3 regions of the Mesorhizobium sp. WSM4844 genome follow, and region 3 is predicted to be linked to each of the others. Evidence: riboswitches for the same ligand, from Rfam matches in the RefSeq annotation. Region 3 holds a riboswitch; each other region holds the start of a gene.
The links. A riboswitch is a leader RNA that binds a small molecule or an ion and turns the genes downstream of it on or off. The one in region 3 is predicted to bind cobalamin.

Region 1 (6,488 bases), on a different contig from region 3:
GAGATCACCAGCCACGCGCAGATCGACTACAGCCAAGTTGTCCGCGATATCATCTTGGACATTGGATATGACGACGATGCGATCGGCTTTGACGGCCGGCGTTGCGCCGTGATCTTGGCCTTGACCGAGCAGTCGCCTGACATCAGCCAGGGCGTCGACGAGGGACGAGGGCAAGATCTCGAGCATGGAGCGGGGGATCAGGGCCTCATGTTCGGGTACGCGTGCAACGAGACCGAAACATTGATGCCGTTGCCAATCCAACTTGCTCACGAGTTGACAAAAAAACAGGCAGAGGTGCGCCAAACCGGACGCCTTGGCTGGCTTCGCCCGGACGTTAAATCACAGGTATCCGTCCGTTATGAGGGTTTGCGCCCGGTAGCGCTTGATACCATAGTCCTGTCGACGCAGCATGACGAGGAGGTCTCACAAGCCACGGTCCGCGAAGGCGTCATTGAGGAGATCATAAGGCCGGTCTTGCCCCACGACTTGGATACGACGGGGATAAGGTTCCTGGTCAATCCAACAGGCCGGTTCGTGGTCGGTGGGCCGCGCGGCGATTGCGGTCTCACCGGACGCAAGATCATCGTCGATTCCTACGGCGGCATGGGGCGTCACGGCGGCGGTGCCTTTTCGGGCAAGGACCCGTCGAAGGTCGATCGGTCGGCCGCCTATGCGGCGCGGTACGTCGCAAAAAACGTCGTTGCCAGCGGACTGGCGGAGGTGTGCGAGGTTCAGCTTGCTTACGCGATCGGTGTGGCCGCGCCGGTCTCTATCCTCGTCAATACATTCGGAACCGCAAAGATTGATGAAAAAAGGATCGAGCGCGCCGTCCTTGAGCTTTTCGATCTCCGGCCGAAAGGCATCATCAAGGCGCTTGATCTCTTACGGCCGATTTACCGCAAGACCGCGACATACGGACACTTCGGCCGCGAAGAGCCGGAGTTCACCTGGGAAAAGACGGACAGAGCTGACGACCTGTTGCGTGAGGCAGGACCGGCAGCTGCGTGATGCGCGGGTATTGGATGCGTCGGCATAGGGCGACCCATTCCACACTCGCCAAAAACACGCCGGCCCCGGCGTGGCGAGAAGCCGGCTCGGCTTTTTGGCGGAGACACTGATGTCGAAATATGACGTGCTTTGTATCGGTAATGCCATCGTCGACATCATCGCGCAGTGCGACGAGGCATTCCTCGAGACCAACGGCATCATCAAGGGCGCGATGAACCTCATCGACACAAGGCGCGCCGAGCTGCTCTACAGCCGCATGGGTCCGGCGATCGAGGCGTCCGGCGGCAGTGCCGGCAACACGGCGGCCGGCGTCGCCAGCTTCGGCGGCCGCGCCGCTTTCTTCGGCAAGGTCTCCAACGATGCGCTGGGCGAAATCTACGCCCACGACATCCACGCGCAGGGCGTCGCCTTCGATACCAGGCCGCTCAATGGCGAACCGCCGACGGCGCGCTCGATGATCTTCGTCACCCCTGACGGCGAGCGCTCGATGAACACCTATCTCGGCGCCTGCGTCGAGCTCGGGCCGGAGGATGTCGAGGCCGACAAGGCCTCTGGCGCCAAGGTCACCTATTTCGAAGGCTATCTGTGGGATCCGCCGCGCGCCAAGGAAGCAATCCGCCAGACGGCGATGCTGGCGCACGCGGCAGGCCGCGAAGTGTCGATGACCCTGTCGGATTCGTTCTGCGTCGATCGCTACCGAGACGAGTTCCTCGAACTGATGCGTTCGGGCACGGTCGATATCGTCTTTGCCAACAGCCACGAGATCAAGTCACTCTACCAGACATCGTCGTTTGACGAGGCGCTGGCGCAGATCCGCAAGGATTGCCGGATCGCCGCCGTGACCCGTTCGGAAAAAGGCTCCGTCATCGTGCGCGGCGACGAGACCGTCACCATCGATGCGACCAAAATCCGCGAGCTGGTCGATACGACCGGCGCCGGCGACCTCTATGCCGCCGGTTTCCTCTACGGCTACACGCAAGGGCGCAGCCTGCAGACCTGCGGCGACCTCGGTTCACTGGCGGCCGGATTGGTGATCCAGCAGATCGGCCCCAGGCCGCGGCAGAATTTGCGCCGCGAGGCTGAACAGGCGGGGCTGTTGTAGGGCGGCTTTCTGCCACGTGCTGCCCACCTTCCCGTTTGCGGGCTGTCCAGACAAGCGCGGGTAAACGGCGCGTACCCGTCCGTGAAGGATGGCGGTTTTCTCCAAATTTCTGATTTCTTGAGGCTCAGGAACGTTGTCACACTTCGGGCCAGTACTGCCGGCCGATCATGATGGCCAACACGCCCTTTTTGACGAAGGTCGTTTTGAGCCGGGATCGTACAATTGACAGATTGCCCGGCGACCAGGCACAGCCTGCGCAAACCGGAGAGGGGCGCAAATGGCTCAGCTCTACCCGCGACCTGCGACTTGGGAACACGCCGCAGGTGAACGGTTCACATAAACACATAAACATTTCTTTATACGGCATTGACAACAAAGGGAGCTGCTGCGATTGTCGGCGCGTCGTGGTTCTCCGCACGGCGTTGCCGTAGCGGAGCTAAGAGGGAAGCCGGTGCAATCCGGCGCTGCCCCCGCAACTGTAAGCGGCGAGCCAACCCACCAATGTCACTGGGGCGAACTGCCCCGGGAAGACGGGGCAGAGGCTGTGACCCGCGAGCCAGGAGACCTGCCACGGTGAACAACGTCCACGGGCGGGGTGTCTGGTGGCCGCGGCAGCTCGGCGTTCATGCCGGCCTGCTAGCGCCTTCCTTGTCCCCGCCCCAAGCATCGGGGTATGGAATGAATGTCTCCCAGCAAGTTCCCATAGCAACGCTTGGCGTGCCGCGTATCGGTCGCCGGCGAGAACTGAAATTCGCGCTCGAAAGCTACTGGTCCGGAAAATCTTCTGCCGCCAACCTTCTGGCGACGGCGAAGGCACTCCGTGCCGCCAGCTGGAGCGAGCAGCACGACCGCGGCGTGTCGAAAATCCCGTCGAACGATTTCTCACTTTATGACCATGTGCTCGACACCGCAGCAATGGTCGGCGCCGTGCCATCTCGTTACGGCTGGACGGGCGGCGAGGTCCCGCTCGACATCTATTTCGCGATGGCGCGCGGGACGCAAGGCGATACTGCGGGTTGCGGACACGCCAGTCACGGGCATGCGGTTCAGGGCCAGCGCGTAACCGCGATGGAAATGACCAAATGGTTCGACACTAACTACCACTACATCGTGCCGGAGCTGAGCGACGATCAGGCATTCGCCCTCTCGTCGACGAAACCAGTCGATCACTTTCTGGAGGCAAAAGAGCTCGGCATCCATACACGCCCGGTCATCCTTGGACCGGTCACCTTCCTCAAGCTGGCGAAGTCTCCCGGCCAGTGTTTCAATCCCATAGCGCTCCTACCGCGGCTGCTGCCCGTCTACGAGCAACTCCTGCGGAGGCTGGAGCTCTCGGGGGCCGACTGGGTGCAGATTGATGAGCCGGCGCTTGTGCTCGACCTTAGCCCGAACGAACGATCTGCCTTCGAATTCACGTACGGCCAGCTGTCGAAAGCCGCGCCCAAGTTGAAAATTATGCTGGCGACCTATTTCGGGCCGCTGGGAGACAATCTGGAGACCGCGCTTTCGCTGCGCCTGGCGGGCTTACATCTCGATCTCGTGCGCGCTCCCGAGCAGTTGGAGACGGTTGGTCGGCTCGCACCGAAGGATCTGGTGCTCTCACTTGGCTTGATCGACGGCCGCAACGTCTGGCGCGCGAACCTGGCTGCCATTCTCGACCGCATCAAGCCGATCGTTGCCGGCTGGCCGCTGGATCGCGTCGAGATTGCGCCTTCCTGCTCGATGCTTCATGTGCCGATGGACCTGCGGATGGAGACCGCGCTCGATGTGGATGTCAGTTCGTGGCTGGCATTCGCCGCCCAGAAGAGTGAAGAGCTGCTTGTGCTGGCCCAAGCCTTGTCCGAAGGCAGGGAGGCCGTAGCGGGCGCACTGAAAGCTTCTGCCAAGGCGGCCGCGGCGCGCGCAATGTCTGGAAAGGTCCATGATCCGCTCGTCCATGGGCGGGTTATCAGCATTGACGGCGCCATGAAGCAACGAAAGAGCGCATTTGCCAAGCGCTCCAGAGTCCAGGCTGACACGCTCGGCCTACCGCCGTTCCCGACGACGACGATCGGGTCCTTCCCGCAGACGCCCGAGGTGCGCAGGGCGCGCTCCGCTCATGCGAAGGGCCGGCTGAGCTATGTCGATTACCAGGCCTTCCTGAAGAAGGAGACCGAGGCGGCGGTCCGCTGGCAGGAGGAGATTGGGCTGGACGTGCTGGTACATGGCGAGTTCGAACGAAACGACATGGTCCAGCATTTCGGCGAGCAGCTGTCCGGCCTCGCCTTCACCCAGCATGGCTGGGTGCAAAGTTACGGCTCCCGGCTCGTGCGTCCTCCCATCATCTTCGGCGACGTATCGCGGCCCAATCCGATGACGGTCCTCTGGTGGCAATTTGCCCAGTCGCTGACGAAAAAGCCGGTGAAGGGCATGCTCACAGGCCCAGTGACGATTCTTAACTGGTCTTTTGTGCGCGACGACGTACCCCGCGCCGAGGTCTGCCGCCAGATCGCGCTCGCCATCCGCGATGAAGTGGCCGACTTGGAAAGAGCCGGCGCAAGGGTGATCCAGATCGATGAGGCCGCGTTTCGCGAAGGCTTGCCCCTGCGGAAGTCCAACTGGAAACATTATCTCGGCTGGGCTGTCGAATGCTTCCGGCTCGCTTCAACGGGTGTAGCGGACGCCACCCAAATTCACACCCACATGTGCTATTCGGAGTTCAATGAGATCATCGACTCGATTGCTGAACTGGACGCGGACGTCATTTCGATCGAAACGTCGCGCTCCAAAATGGAACTGCTGGACGCCTTCACCAAGTCCAAATATCCAAACGAAATCGGTCCTGGCGTCTACGACGTTCACTCACCACGCGTCCCGGAGATTGGCGAGATTTTGCATCTCGCCCAACTTGCCCGCGAGCGACTGTCGGACGGCCAACTGTGGGTGAATCCGGACTGTGGCCTCAAAACAAGGAAATGGGAGGAGGTCCGCCCTGCCCTCATCAACATGGTCGCTGCAGCATGCGCATTGCGGGAGAAAGTGCAGGCGCAGGCCGCTGAGCCACTGTGACGGGCAAACATGTGACCCGCGGGCTTTGCGGATATTTAAGGCAGAAAGGACGCCATCGAAAGCCGCGCGCAAGTCGGTCGACGCGTGCGAGGCCCCCACCCTTGTCGTCCAGCCGAAGGTCCGCTCGACGACTCAGCGGCGGACAGGATCTGGAAGCGCTTCTGGTCGTCCTAAGACGGATGATTTCGCCACGAAATCAAGGAAGACAGCTTTGTCCATGAGCTGCAGCCTCTCACAGGCGCCAGCGGCCAACAGACACTTCACCGAGGGCCAACGCTGAGGATGCCGCCTGAGCACCGGCATCATCGAGATATCGGCGGCGAGATCGACCATCAAGAGCATCGGTTTCGAGGGAATGCGTCGCATGTGGCGGACATCGACAAAATAGCCATACCGCCCAGCCGCAAGCTGCGACCATTCCTCATCGCTCGAATTGAAGCTTGGCTGAATCTGGCATGGCGTTTGCTCCGCTTCTGCTGAGGTTCGCTGGAACGGAGCTTTTCATGCGCACTGCTCGCGGTGGAATGTTGCTTCGACGCAAAGGCAGCCGCTCACATTACTATCGGTCCAAGAATCAAAGCTTTTTCGTCGTGCAGGCTACCCGAGCAGTGGCGAGGAGCGGAATCAACCAAGTGTAAGGAGCTACTGGTGTCGAACATGATGAAGGCGCTGGTCAAGGCCAAGGCCGAGCCGGGCATCTGGATGGAAGAGGTGCCGGTGCCGGAAATCGGCCCGAACGACGTCCTGATCAAGATCAGGAAGACCGCGATCTGCGGTACCGACGTCCACATCTACAATTGGGACCAGTGGGCGCAGAAGACCGTCCCGGTACCGATGGTGACCGGCCACGAATTCGTCGGCACTGTCGCCGATTTCGGCGCGGCGGTCACCGAATACAAGATCGGCCAGCGTGTTTCGGGCGAAGGCCACATCGTCTGCGGCCATTGCCGCAACTGCCGGGCGGGCAGGGGGCATCTGTGCCGCAACACGCTCGGCGTCGGCGTCAACCGGCCGGGCGCCTTCGGTGAATTTTTGGCGATCCCACAGCACAACGTCGTGCCGATCCCCGACGACGTGCCCGACGAGATCGCCGCAATCTTCGATCCCCTGGGCAATGCGGTTCACACCGCACTGTCCTTCGATCTCGTCGGCGAGGACGTGCTGGTCACCGGCGCCGGACCGATCGGCATCATGGCTGCACTGGTCGCTCAATGCGTCGGCGCGCGAAAAGTGGTCATCACCGACATCAATCCGGTGCGGCTGGCGCTGGCGAAAAAACTCGGCGTCCAGCATGTGGTCAACGCGTCGAAGGAAAAGCTGCGCGACATCA
Region 2 (6,488 bases), on a different contig from region 3:
AGCTTGCAGCGATAGGGTTTGTTGGTGCCGTCCGAGACCAGATAGACGCCGAACTCGCCTTTTGGGGCTTCGACCGCCGCATAGACTTCGCCGGCCGGCACGCGATAGCCTTCGGTGTAGAGCTTGAAGTGATGGATCAGCGCCTCCATCGAGCGCTTCATCGCCGCGCGCTTCGGCGGCACCACCTTGCCGTCGAGGTTCGACACCGGCCCGCTGCCTTCCTTGCCGAGCAGCAGGTCGACACACTGGCGCATAATCTTGGCCGACTGGCGCATCTCTTCCATGCGCACGAGATAACGGTCGTAGCAGTCGCCGTTCTTGCCGATCGGAATGTCGAAATCCATCTCGGCATAGCATTCATAGGGCTGCGACTTGCGCAGATCCCAGGCGACGCCGGATCCACGCACCATGACGCCCGAAAAACCCCAGGCCCAGGCATCGGCCAGCGAGACGATGCCGATGTCGACATTACGCTGCTTGAAGATGCGGTTGCCGGTGAGCAGTGCGTCGAGATCGTCGAGCGATTTCAGGAACGGGTCGATCCAGGTGCCGATATCCTCGACCAGCTGCTGCGGCAGGTCCTGGTGGACGCCGCCGGGCCGGAAATAGGCTGCATGCATGCGCGAGCCGCTGGCCCGCTCATAGAACACCATCAGTTTTTCGCGCTCGACAAAACCCCACAGCGGCGGCGTCAGCGCGCCGACATCCATTGCCTGCGTCGTCACATTGAGAATGTGCGACATGATGCGGCCGATTTCGCAATAGAGCACGCGGATCAATTGGCCGCGCTTCGGCACCTCGATGCCGAGCAGCCGCTCGGCGGCCAGCGCGAAGGCATGCTCCTGATTCATCGGCGCGCAATAGTCGAGCCGGTCGAGATAGGGCACGGCCTGCAGATAGGTCTTGGCTTCGATCAGCTTTTCAGTGCCGCGATGCAACAGTCCGATATGCGGATCGACGCGATCGACGACTTCGCCGTCCAACTCAAGAACCAGCCTCAAAACACCATGCGCTGCAGGGTGTTGAGGTCCAAAGTTGATGTTAAAATTACGGACGGAGGTTTCAGCCATTCTGGCGTCTCAATTCGTCTTGGCTTTCTCGTCGCCCGGCAGAACGTAGTCCGTCCCTTCCCATGGCGAGAGAAAATCGAAATTGCGGAATTCCTGTTTCAATTCCACCGGCTCGTAGATGACGCGCTTGGCTTCGTCGTCGTAGCGCACCTCGACGAAACCGGTCAGCGGGAAATCCTTGCGCAGCGGATGGCCTTCGAAGCCGTAGTCGGTCAGGATCCTGCGCAAATCGGGGTGGCCCGAGAACAGCACGCCGTAGAGATCGTAGGTTTCGCGCTCGAACCAGTCGGCGCCCGGAAACACACCGGTGATAGACGGCACCACCGTCTCCTCGTCGGCCTGCACCTTGATACGGATGCGAATATTCTGCTTCGGCGACAGCAGGTGATAGACGACGTCGAAGCGCTTGGCCCGCGATGGATAATCGGCGCCGCAGACGTCGATGATCGAGATGAACTGGCATTTTGGATCGTCGCGCAGGAAGCTCACCACCTCGATCAGATCGTGCGGCTCGAGCGAGATGGTGAGTTCGCCATAGGCAAGCACCGCATCGCCGATCCGGCCGCTCAGCTTCTCGCCGAGATAGGTCGAGAGTTCATTCAGGCTCATCATCGCGCTCACCGCTCGATCGTGCCGGTGCGGCGGATCTTCTTTTGCAACAGAAGGATGCCGTAGAGCAGCGCTTCCGCACTCGGCGGACAGCCGGGCACATAGATGTCGACCGGCACGACGCGATCGCAGCCGCGCACCACCGAATAGGAATAGTGGTAGTAGCCGCCGCCATTGGCGCAGGAGCCCATCGAGATGACGTAGCGCGGCTCCGGCATCTGGTCGTAGACCTTGCGCAGCGCCGGCGCCATCTTGTTGGTCAGCGTGCCGGCGACGATCATGATGTCGGACTGGCGCGGCGAGGCGCGCGGCGCAACGCCGAACCTCTCCGAGTCATAGCGGGGCATCGAGGTGTGGATCATCTCGACCGCACAGCAGGCAAGACCGAAGGTCATGAACATCAGCGAGCCGCTGCGCGCCCAGGTGATCAGCGCCTCGGTCGAGGTGACGAGAAAGCCCTTGTCGGCAAGCTCGTCGTTGATCTCGAGGAAGAAGGGATCATTCGCCCCCACCGGCTTTCCGGTGCTGGGGTCGAGAATGCCTTTTGGCTTCGGCGCGACGAGCGTGCCGGAATTGTCGCTCAATCCCATTCCAGCGCTCCTTTCTTCCATTCATAGGCAAAGCCGATGGTCAGCACCGCCAAAAACACCATCATCGACCAGAAACCGAGCATGCCGATCTGGCTGAAAGACACTGCCCACGGAAACAGGAAGGCCACTTCCAAATCGAAGATGATGAACAGGATCGACACCAGGTAGAAGCGGATGTCGAACTTCATGCGGGCATCGTCAAAGGAGTTGAAGCCGCATTCATAGGCGGAAAGCTTTTCCGGATCGGGATTGCGGTAGGCCACCAGAAAGGGTGCGGCAAGCAGCGCCAGGCCGACGACCAGCGCCACGCCGATGAACAGGACGATGGGCAGGTACGAACTCAACAATGCGTTCATGCTGCAGCTTTCCGTTGGCGGCCAATCCACTCTGATTACAGCACCGGACCCACTTGCGGAAGCGTGACAGTTTAACCACTGAACCGTTTTAGGGGGCTCTATGCTGCAACGCGGCGAGGGTTAGCGCAGGGCTTTCGGCGAAGCAAGTCAAACCTTGTTCAAAACACGGTGCTCGACGGCATATGCGGATAAACTGGTCCAATCCGCTCCTGTTTGATTTCCTTCGCTTTTTACTCCACTTTTCTCTCCTGACATAGATGCCGCCGGAACCCTGCTAGCATGGTGTGGAATCATCTCTCCCACCTTTGGTCGAACGCCGACAGAGTGCCGTCTGCATGAAGGAAAAAATCTCGCTCGCCATGGCCCGGCGCATCGCGCTTGCCGCACAGGGGTTTGCCGATCCTCGCCCTAACGGCACGCCCGATCGCCGCCATCTGGCCCGTGTGCTTGGCCGGACCGGTCTGCTGCAGATCGATTCCGTCAGCGCGGTGGTGCGTGCCCATTATATGCCGCTCTATTCGCGGCTTGGCCCCTACCCGCTCGCCCTGCTCGACAACGCCGCCGTGACGCGCAAGCGCAAAGTCTTCGAATATTGGGCGCACGAAGCCTCCTTTCTGCCGGTCGAAACCTATCCGCTGATGCGCTGGCGCATGGAACGGGCCGAACGTGGCGAGGAAATGTATAACGGGCTGGCCAAGTGGGGCCGCGAGCGCACCGCCTACATTGAAGACATCTTTCGCGAGGTCGTCGAACGCGGCCCGATCGCCGCTTCCGCCCTGGAAGGCCAGAAAGGCTCTGGCGGCTGGTGGGGCTGGAGCGACGCCAAGCACGCTTTCGAATGGCTGTTCTGGGCCGGCCGCATCACCACGGCGTCACGTCGTGGCTTCGAGCGGCTTTATGATCTGCCGCAGCGCGTGCTGCCGCCGGAAATACTTGCCCTGCCGGTGCCCTCGCCTGAGGATGCGCACCGCGAATTGCTGCGCATCTCCGCCCGCGCCCACGGCGTCGCGACAGCAGGCGACCTGCGCGACTATTTTCGTCTCTCTCCCGCTGACATCAAAGGCCGCATCGAGGAACTGGTCGACGCCGGCGACCTCTTGCCGGTGACCGTCGAAGGCTGGAGCAAGCCAGCCTATCTTCACAGGGATGCCCGTTTTCCGCGCAAGATCGAGGCGCGCGCCTTGCTCGCTCCGTTCGACCCGGTTGTCTTCGAACGGACGCGCACGGAACGGCTGTTCGACTTCCGCTATCGCATCGAGATCTACACCCCTGCCGAAAAGCGCCAGTACGGCTATTATGTGCTGCCGTTCCTGCTCGGCGAAAAGATCGTGGCGCGCATCGACCTTAAGGCCGACCGCCCCGCCGGCGTGCTGCGCGTCCATGCCGCCTATGCCGAGCCCGGCGCGCCGCCGCAAACCGCCGCCGAGCTTTTTGAGGAATTGCAGCTGATGCAGAGTTGGCTCGGGCTTGAGCGCATCGAGGTGACGCCCGCGGGTGATTTGGGTTCGGCTCTCGCCGACATTGCCGCGTCGTAGACGTGCGTTGACACGACTGCCTCCACAAGCCTAAATCCGGTTCAGACGGTCTCCTCTCGGCAAAGGGAGGAGCCAAGAGGGAATGCGGTGCGAAATCTCGATTTCAAATCCGCGGCTGTCCCCGCAACTGTAAGCGACGAGCCAAGGCCGATAACCACTGGGAAAATCCCGGGAAGGCGGCACCAAGGCGATGACCCGCGAGCCAGGAGACCTGCCGTCTAGGACATAAAAATCCGATCGCCTGGCGGGTTTTCCGGGCAAGGAGCCTGATTTGGAACGCGACAGCAGTTTTTCGGCTGAGACAGCGGGCGTATTGTCCGGCGATGATGATGCTCTGGCCGACGTCACCGTGATCGTCTGCGCCTCCTGCCGTGACGAGACCGGCTCCGACGGCCATCCTCGCGCCGGCGAATTGTTGGCCGAAGACACGCGCCGCGCCGCCTCTGGCGAAAATATCCGTATCCGCAGCGTCGAATGCCTCGGCAACTGCAAGCGCCGCCTCAGCGCCGCTATCCTGCGCGACGGCTGCTGGAGCTATGTCTTCGGCGACCTGACCGCGACCAGCGGCGCCGATCTCATCACCGGCGCAAAACTCTTCGCCACCTCGACCGACGGCCTCATCCCATGGCGCGGCCGCCCCGATTGTCTGAAGCGCGGCCTCGTTGCCCGCATCCCACCCCTCGACCTTTTGAAGGACCAGATATGACCACTTCCGTCTCCCGCGTGCCCTGCACCGTCGTCACCGGCTTCCTCGGCGCCGGCAAGACGACGCTGATCCGCCATCTGCTCGAAAACGCCGGCGGCAAGCGGCTGGCCATCATCGTCAACGAGTTCGGCGACATCGGCATCGATGGCGAGATTCTTAAGGGATGCGGCATCGACACCTGCCCTGAGGAAAACATCGTCGAACTGGCCAATGGCTGCATCTGCTGCACCGTCGCCGACGATTTCGTCCCGGCGCTCGACCAGATCCTGTCGCTGACGCCCAGGGTCGACCATATCCTGATCGAAACCTCCGGGCTGGCGCTGCCCAAGCCGCTGGTCCAGGCCTTCCAGTGGCCGACGGTGAAGAGCCGGGTGACGGTCGACGGCGTCATTGCCGTGGTCGACGGACCGGCGCTGGCCGAAGGCCGCGTTGCCAACGACATGGACGCCCTGAAGGCGCAGCGCGCGCAGGACGAGACGCTCGACCACGACGATCCGGTCGAGGAGGTGTTCGAGGACCAGCTCGCCTGCGCCGACCTGATCATATTGTCGAAGAGCGACCTGATGGACGCCGCCGGCTCGGCCCGCGCCAATGCCGTCATCGGCAAGCACGCCGCCCGCGCGGTGAAGATCGTGCCGACCTCGCAGGGCAAGGTCGATCCCTCCGTGCTGCTCGGCCTCGGCCTTGCCGTCGAGGACGACATCGAGAACCGCAAGACCCACCACGACGACGAGCTCGATCACGAGCATGACGATTTCGACTCGTTCGTCATCGATATTCCGTCGATCGCCAATCCCGACGAGCTGGCTTTGCGTGTCGCCACGGCGGCGGAGGAAGAAAACGTGCTGCGCGTAAAAGGCTTCGTCGAGGTCGGCGGCAAGCCGATGCGGCTGTTGCTGCAGGCAGTCGGGCCGCGAGTCAACCACTATTACGACCGCGCCTGGACTGCCGACGACGACCGCCGCTCGCGCCTCGTCGTCATCGGCCTGAAAGGACTGAACCGCCCGGCCATCGAGCGTATTCTCGCCGGCTGACCTCAGGCACCAGCCGCGATGCACATCCTCACCACGACATCCGCCTCGCTCGACGATCTTGCCGAGCCTGTCGATCTCAGGCAGACGCCTGCGGATGTCGTGGCGCTGTCCTTCACCGACAGCGATCTGGCCGGGCTGGCGGCGGCATGGAAAGCGGACGCGGATCGGCTGCCGTCGATGCGGCTGGCTGCCTTGCGCGATCTGCGCCATCCGATGTCTGTCGACCTCTGGATCGACAGCGTCGCCCGGCACGCCAGGGTTGTTCTGGTTCGCATCCTCGGCGGCTACGACTGGTGGCGCTACGGCTGCGACCAACTCGCCTCGACCGCCCGCGCGCACGGCATAAAACTGGCGCTGCTGCCCGGCGAATGCCGCGACGAGGATTTGCGGCTGATCGAAAGCTCGACGCTGCCGCGCCAGGAGCTCGACGGCCTGCTCGGCTATTTTCGCGAAGGCGGCCCGGAGAATATGACGGCGCTGGTGCAGAGACTAGCAAGTCTCGCCGGATCAGATGTGGCGGTCGCGGAGCCGGTTGTCGTGCCGAAGGCGGGATTTTATGAGCCGGGACGCGGCGTCGTAGAGAGGCGG
Region 3 (6,488 bases):
GCTGCGCTGCGGTTGAATGCCGATGCCGGCGACCTGCATATTTTCGATGCCGACGGACATTCATTCACGCTCCACAAAGCGGAAGCAAAGGCAGCCTGAGAGCAGCAGCCGAACTGATGGATGTTTGGTGACCCAAAAACGAGAGCGGCGGGCAAAGCCGCCACTCTTGTGCGTTCCGGTCGCTGTTAGAGCGACGTGCGTCCAAGTGGACGCACAAAGGTACGCTCCAACACTTTAACCCTGCGCATCGTGCTTTCCGAAAATCGGAACCGATTTTCGGGCCGATGCGCTAGCGGCCGAACAGGTTCCGGTCGCTGCCCTGCGGGGCGGACTTCTGTACGTCGCCCGACGAGTTGAGCAGCTTGTAGACCGGCGAGCCGGTATTGCGTACCGAAGAAGTCTGCGTGTTGTCGACGTTGATGGTCGCCTGCTTGTTGATGTCGGTTCTGCCAAAGTTGTCGCTACCGGCAAAAGCGCCGCCCGCAGCAATCAAAAGCGCGGCGGCGGTAAGAACGATCTTCTTCATTTTCAAAACTCCTGGATTTTCTTGGTTCCGCCAGCCCGGCGGGCAAATGCCGCCGCCGCTGTTGGAACGAACTGTTAGTTGTTGCCGAACAGGTTACGGTCGCTGCCGTTGACGGGTTTCTCGTCAGCCGGAACCGGATTCTGCGCCGAAGCCGAATTCCGAATCGAAGCCGTGTACGAGTTGCTGTCGACCGCAGCGGCCGGCTGGTTGGCGCCGTTCGATCCAAAGTTGTCGCTGCCGGCAAAAGCGCTGCCGGAGATGGCCACAATCGCGGCGGTGGCAAGAATGAGCTTCTTCATTTCAAATACTCCTGAGTTCCTCAGATCCCGAGCGGCGGACCGCCACTTTGCTGTTTGGGACCAGCTGTTAATTGTTGCCGAAAAGGTTGCGGTCGGCGCCCTGGCCAACGGGCTGCTTTTCAGCGTGAGCCGGCGTCTGGACAGAGGCCGTATACGAGCTGTCGACCGCGACGGCCGGCTGGTTGGCGGCGTTGGACCCATAACGGTCGCTGCCGGCAAAGGCGCTGCCGGTGATGGCCAGAGCGGCGACGGCAGCAAGAGCGATCTTTTTCATTTTAGTACTCCAGTATCTTAGTCTTCAGTCCGTCTAGCGGCGTGTCTTGGGAGGATGCGCGCGTCGTTCGGACAGCCCCGATGTGGGAAGGCCATTCGGCGGATTCCAATCACGAAGTTGTTCCGTGTGGACCAAGAATCTACACCTTGAAATTGTACCAGAGGCATCTGCTACCATGGTTTTATGGTTTGTTTTCAATATCTTATTCAAAATTAGCAATTCATGATTTGACGGATTGGCGAATTTGCGTTCACAGCGTGTTGCACGCATTGTCAACAGAAACGAACCGTTCGGTTCGATTTTAGAAGCGGCTAATAGTCACTTTTGTAAACTGTTAACCTTCCTGATCTCCGCCGCGGGTCGGATTCTATGTCACGGCAGCCGACAGTGGCCGCCGACAAAGTGGGGTTTCAGCCCTGCAGATATAAACCTGCAGGTTTCGCCGGCGGTGTCGCGCCGCATGGATACGATGTCGCTTTCATGCCGGCAGTCAGCCGGCCGGCATGATTAGATCACGCCATCTCAGGTGCCGCTTGGTGACGACGAAGCGGAGAATTGGGAAGCCGGTCAGAACCCGGCGCTGCCCCCGCAACGGTGGTGGAGTTCAAGTCGCAACGGGAGACCACTGGGCCACAAGCCTGGGAAGGTGTCGCGACGAGTCCGCAAGGACACTCCAGAGCCCGGAAACCAGCCCGAGATTTTCAGACTCGACTGATCGCGGTGGGCGGTCAAGAGGTGGATGATGCACGTCCGGCCCTGTCGCCGGCGTGCAAACGGTCCTCCCTCCATCACCACCAGTTCAGTCCTTACACGAGGACAGGACATGGACGCGCGCAACGACATGCTGAGGCTCTTGCACGGCCGCAGGCAAGGCTATTCGCTCGAGCAGCCCTTCTACACCGATCCAGATTTCTTCAAGCTCGACATGGAGCTGATCTGGTATCGCGACTGGCTGTTCATCGGCCACGATTGCGAGTTGCCGAAAGCTGGCAGCTATATCACCGCCCAGATCGGCGACTATCCGGTCGTGCTGGTCCGCGACCAGCAAGGCAAGATCAATGCCTTCCACAATTCCTGCCGGCATCGCGGCAGCCGTGTCTGCAATGCCGACAAGGGCACTGCGGCGAAGCTGGTCTGCCCCTATCACCAGTGGACCTAGGAGCTGGACGGCCGGCTGTTGTTTGCTCGCCAGATGGCAGACGGCTTCGACAAGAGCCAGTTCAGCCTGAAGCCGGTGGCTTGCGAAAGCGTTGGCGGCTACATCTTTATCTGCCTGGCCAACGAGCCGGCCGATTTCGCGCCGATGCGCGCCATGATCGAGCCTTACCTCCTGCCGCACCGGCTGCGCGAGGCAAAAATCGCCTTCGAATCGACCATCGTCGAGAAGGGCAACTGGAAGCTCGTCTGGGAGAACAACCGCGAGTGCTACCATTGCGCCGGCAACCATCCGGAACTCTGCAAGACATTCCCGGAAGCGCCGACCGTGACCGGCGTGCAGGGCGCCGACAGCGATCCAGAGATGCTCGCGCACTGGGCGAAATGCGAGGCGGCGGGCTTGCCGAGCAAGTTCCGCATCGATCCGGCCGGGCAGTATCGCGCCACCCGCGCGCCGCTGCTGCACGACGCCGTCAGCTACACGATGACGGGAAGACGCGCGGTGAAGAAGAACCTTTCCGACAGCGTTTCGACCGACCGTATCGGCTCGCTGCTGCTCTATCACTATCCGACGAGTTGGAACCATATCCTCGGCGATCATGCCGTCACCTTCCGCGTGCTGCCGATCAGTGCCACGGAAACGGCCGTCACCACCAAATGGCTTGTCCACAAGGACGCGGTCGAAGGCGTCGATTACGACCTCGCCGAACTCACCCATGTCTGGACCGAGACCAACGACCAGGACCGTCGCATTGTCGAGGAAAACGCCTTCGGCATCCTGTCGCCGGCCTATGAGCCCGGCCCCTATTCGGAACTGCATGAGGGCGGCGTCATCCAGTTCGTCGAATGGTACGCCTCCTTCATCGGGCCGCGCCTTGCCGAGGCCGGGCGGCCGGCGCTGCGCAGCGTCGCCTGAACGAGGTCAAGGGGATGAATGCGATGACGGACCTTGGCCTCTACCGCCATCTCGACGAGATGGCGCCCTGGAACGACAGGCTCCAGGTGCTGGAAGTCATCGGCGTCAGCGACGAGGCGCCTGACGTGAAGACCTTCACCTTCCGCTCTGACAACCAGACCTGGTTCCGCTACAGACCGGGGCAGTTCGTGACGCTGGAACTGCCGACCACCGAGGGCCCGATGATGCGGACCTATACGCTGTCGTCCTCGCCGTCGAGGCCGTTCTCGATCGCGGTGACGGTGAAAGCGCAGGCCGGCAGCCTCGGCACCCGCTGGATGTTCGACAATCTGAAGCCCGGCGTTCACGTGAAGGCCTATGGGCCGGCGGGCGACTTTTCGCTGCACAGCCATCCAGCGGCCAAGTATCTGTTCATTTCGGCCGGCTCAGGCGTGACGCCGATGATGTCGATGCTGCGCTGGCTGAACGACTGCGCGCCATGGACAGATGTCGGCTTCGTCAACTGCGCGCGAAAGCCCGAGGAGATCATCTTCCGCAAGGAGCTCGAGCTGCTCGGCAGCCGCATGCCGGGCCTGACGCTCGGCTTCATGATCGAGGAGCGGTCCAGCCGTGAGGGCTGGTTCGGCCATATGGGCCGGATCGACGCGATACGGCTGCCGCTGCTGGCCCCCGATTTTCGCGAGCGCGAAATTTTCTGCTGCGGCCCCGACCCGTTCATGCGCGCCGTGCGGCAGATGCTGGAGGCGGCCGGCTTCGACATGGCCAACTACCATCAGGAGAGCTTTGCGGCCCCGGCGGTGGAGGAAATACCGGCCCCGTTCGGTTCGCCGGCAGAGGGTGGGCCGGCAAAGAGTGGGGTCGAGGTACCTGCCGAGGCCGCAACGCCGATCCGCTTTTCGCTTTCGGATATTGATGCCGAATGCGTTGCCGGCCAGACCGTGCTGCAGACGGCGCGCGCTTCGGGCGTACGCATCCCCGCAGCCTGCGAGTTCGGCCTGTGCGGAACCTGCAAGGTGAAAAAGGTCTCGGGCACGGTCGAGATGAGCCACAATGGCGGCATCCTCGATCACGAGATCGACGACGGCTTCATTCTTGCCTGCTGTTCGAAGCCGCTGACGGCGCTCGAGATCGACGCCTGACCGGGGAGCTTAAACCCCGTAGCGCTCGGTGCGGATGAGGCTTGCCGGAACGCCGGCATCGATCAGCGCCTGGGCGGCGGCTGACACGAAGGCATTCGAGCCGCAGACAAAGGCGAACCTTGGCGGCGCGGGCAGCCGCAGCATCGATTGCTCCATCATCGCGGCATCGACCCGCCGCGAATAGTCTGACGGGCGCGGGGCGGCCTCGCGGGTCAGCGCCAACACCAGATCGAAGCCGTCCCGGCGATCGTGGAAGTCGATCAGCTCGTCGCGAAAGATCACCTCGTCCCAGACCCGTGCGGAAAATACCAATGCCACGGGCACCGCCGATCTGCGCGCGGCGCGATGGCGGATCATCGCCATCAGCGGTACCACGCCGGACCCGCCGCCGACCAGCAGAAGCGGGCCGCCGTCGCTGTCGGACCAGACGAAGTGGCCACCGAGCGGTCCGCGCAACTCGACCTCGTCGCCAACCGCCGCGATATCGTGGAAGAAGGGCGAGATCTCGCCATCATCGAGCCTTTCGATCGCCAGCTCGATCGTCTCGCCGGCTTCCGGCGCCGAGGCGATTGAGTAGGAGCGGCGCGCCTGATAGCCGTCCGGCGCCGTCAGCCTGACATCGACATGCTGCCCGGCACGATAGCCGAAGGGCCGCGACGGCTGGAGGAAAAAGCTGGTGACGCGCGGCGTGCGCTTTTCGATGCGGGCGATGGTCACCGTCTGCCAGGGCGACTGCGCCGCCGGCGCGTCGCTCATGGATCGCCCGTATAGCGCTGCTCGCGCCACGGGTCGCCATAGATGTGATAGCCGCGCAGCTCCCAGAAGCCGGGCTCGTCGCGCTCGGTGAACTGCAGCCCGTTCAGCCATTTGGCCGACTTCCAGAAATAGAGATGCGGAACCAGAAGCCGCGCCGGGCCGCCATGGTCCGGCGTGATCGGCTTGCCTTCGTAGAGCAGCGCCACCATCGCTTTGCCGGCAATGAGATCCTGCGTCGGCACGTTGGTGGTATAGCCGTCGAAGGACAGCGCCAGCGTGAAGGCCGTCGGTGGCTTGATGCCGGCATCCGCCAGAATATCGTCGACCAGCACACCCTGCCACGCCGTGTCGAACTTGGTCCACGCGGTGACACAATGAATGTCGCGCGTCATCTTGGTCAAAGGCAGCGCGTTGAACTCTGTCCAGTTCCACGTCTTGATCGGCCGCGGTCCGTGCTTGAGCGTGAACGACCAGTCCTCGGTGCGCACGCGCGGCGTCGGCCCGGCCGACAGCACCGGAAACCCGTGCTCGAGGTACTGCCCCGGCGGGATACGCGCATCCGCATCCGTCGGGGGCTTTCGTCCTGAAGAGAAGCCGCGGGTGACCATCGAGACAATCCGTTTGCATCAGGCCGCCTGTCGGCCTTCACCAATGTTGTCAAAGATATTCCGGCGGGCAACCAGATTCTTGGCTTATGCGCCGTCTGTTCGCCTGAGATAACCGGTGGCGATCTCGCGCATCCGTTTGGCGTCGAAGCTTGGTCCATGGCCGCCATGGCCGATGCTGACAGGCAGATCGAGCAGCCGCTGCATGGTTCGGCGATAGGCTGATCGGTCGGAGTCCGGCAGGTCGTCGATCAGCATGGCGTCGTAGATGGCGTCGCCGGTGAAGAACAGGCCGTCGGCCTCATCGAACAGCGCGATCGAATCCGGCGAATGGCCGGGCAGATGCAGCACCCGGAATTGCCGGTCGCCAAGGTCGACCAGATCGCCCTCGTCAAGCGTCCGCGTCAGCGGCGCCGGCTGGATTCTGTATTCGGCCGCTTTCCAGCCCGGTGCCGGCAGCTTCGAGACGGCGCCGTCGAGATCATGAAACATGTGGGCGTAGGTGACGGCGTCATCCATGCTGTCGAATTGCGCAGCACTCATCCTCGGCCCGGCTCGCAGCGGGAATTCGTGCAGCGAGCCGACATGGTCGAGGTGGATATGGGTGGCGACGACGAGCAGCGGCTTGCCATCAGGCGTGTCGATCTCCGGCGCCAGCGGGCAAATCCCCATGCCGGTGTCGACAAGCAGGTCGACGTCGCGGCCGCGCAGATGCCAGATGTTGGCGCGCACGAAATCATGCACGAACGGCTCGGTCAGCATGGCTGTAACGGCGTCGACCTTCGTCTTGCTGAACCAATCATCCATCGGAGGGCCGG

Region 1: linked by a shared signal. The riboswitch ahead of metE (5-methyltetrahydropteroyltriglutamate--homocysteine S-methyltransferase) and the one ahead of AC0L2A_RS07140 (aromatic ring-hydroxylating oxygenase subunit alpha) in region 3 are both predicted to bind cobalamin.
Region 2: linked by a shared signal. The riboswitch ahead of AC0L2A_RS03535 (DUF1636 family protein) and the one ahead of AC0L2A_RS07140 (aromatic ring-hydroxylating oxygenase subunit alpha) in region 3 are both predicted to bind cobalamin.

Annotation. Positions count from the first base shown of each region.
Region 1 covers NZ_JBVVQB010000042.1:24,690-31,177, reverse strand. The annotation lists gene metK (methionine adenosyltransferase) at 1-1,008, shown strand, start outside; gene AC0L2A_RS26045 (adenosine kinase) at 1,118-2,110, shown strand; cobalamin riboswitch at 2,499-2,697, shown strand; gene metE (5-methyltetrahydropteroyltriglutamate--homocysteine S-methyltransferase) at 2,813-5,158, shown strand; gene tdh (L-threonine 3-dehydrogenase) at 5,807-6,488, shown strand, end outside.
Region 2 covers NZ_JBVVQB010000003.1:71-6,558, reverse strand. The annotation lists gene AC0L2A_RS03560 (NADH-quinone oxidoreductase subunit D) at 1-1,070, opposite strand, end outside; gene AC0L2A_RS03555 (NADH-quinone oxidoreductase subunit C) at 1,080-1,679, opposite strand; gene AC0L2A_RS03550 (NuoB/complex I 20 kDa subunit family protein) at 1,688-2,269, opposite strand; gene AC0L2A_RS03545 (NADH-quinone oxidoreductase subunit A) at 2,260-2,625, opposite strand; gene AC0L2A_RS03540 (winged helix-turn-helix domain-containing protein) at 2,961-4,160, shown strand; cobalamin riboswitch at 4,190-4,393, shown strand; gene AC0L2A_RS03535 (DUF1636 family protein) at 4,432-4,866, shown strand; gene cobW (cobalamin biosynthesis protein CobW) at 4,863-5,900, shown strand; partial or broken gene AC0L2A_RS03525 (cobaltochelatase subunit CobN) at 5,919-6,488, shown strand, end outside.
Region 3 covers NZ_JBVVQB010000005.1:192,237-198,724, reverse strand. The annotation lists gene AC0L2A_RS07160 (ABC transporter ATP-binding protein) at 1-99, shown strand, start outside; gene AC0L2A_RS07155 (DUF680 domain-containing protein) at 290-526, opposite strand; gene AC0L2A_RS07150 (DUF680 domain-containing protein) at 601-825, opposite strand; gene AC0L2A_RS07145 (DUF680 domain-containing protein) at 893-1,099, opposite strand; cobalamin riboswitch at 1,607-1,809, shown strand; partial or broken gene AC0L2A_RS07140 (aromatic ring-hydroxylating oxygenase subunit alpha) at 1,923-3,170, shown strand; gene AC0L2A_RS07135 (FAD-binding oxidoreductase) at 3,194-4,309, shown strand; gene AC0L2A_RS07130 (FAD-binding oxidoreductase) at 4,319-5,065, opposite strand; gene AC0L2A_RS07125 (sulfite oxidase-like oxidoreductase) at 5,062-5,673, opposite strand; gene AC0L2A_RS07120 (MBL fold metallo-hydrolase) at 5,758-6,477, opposite strand.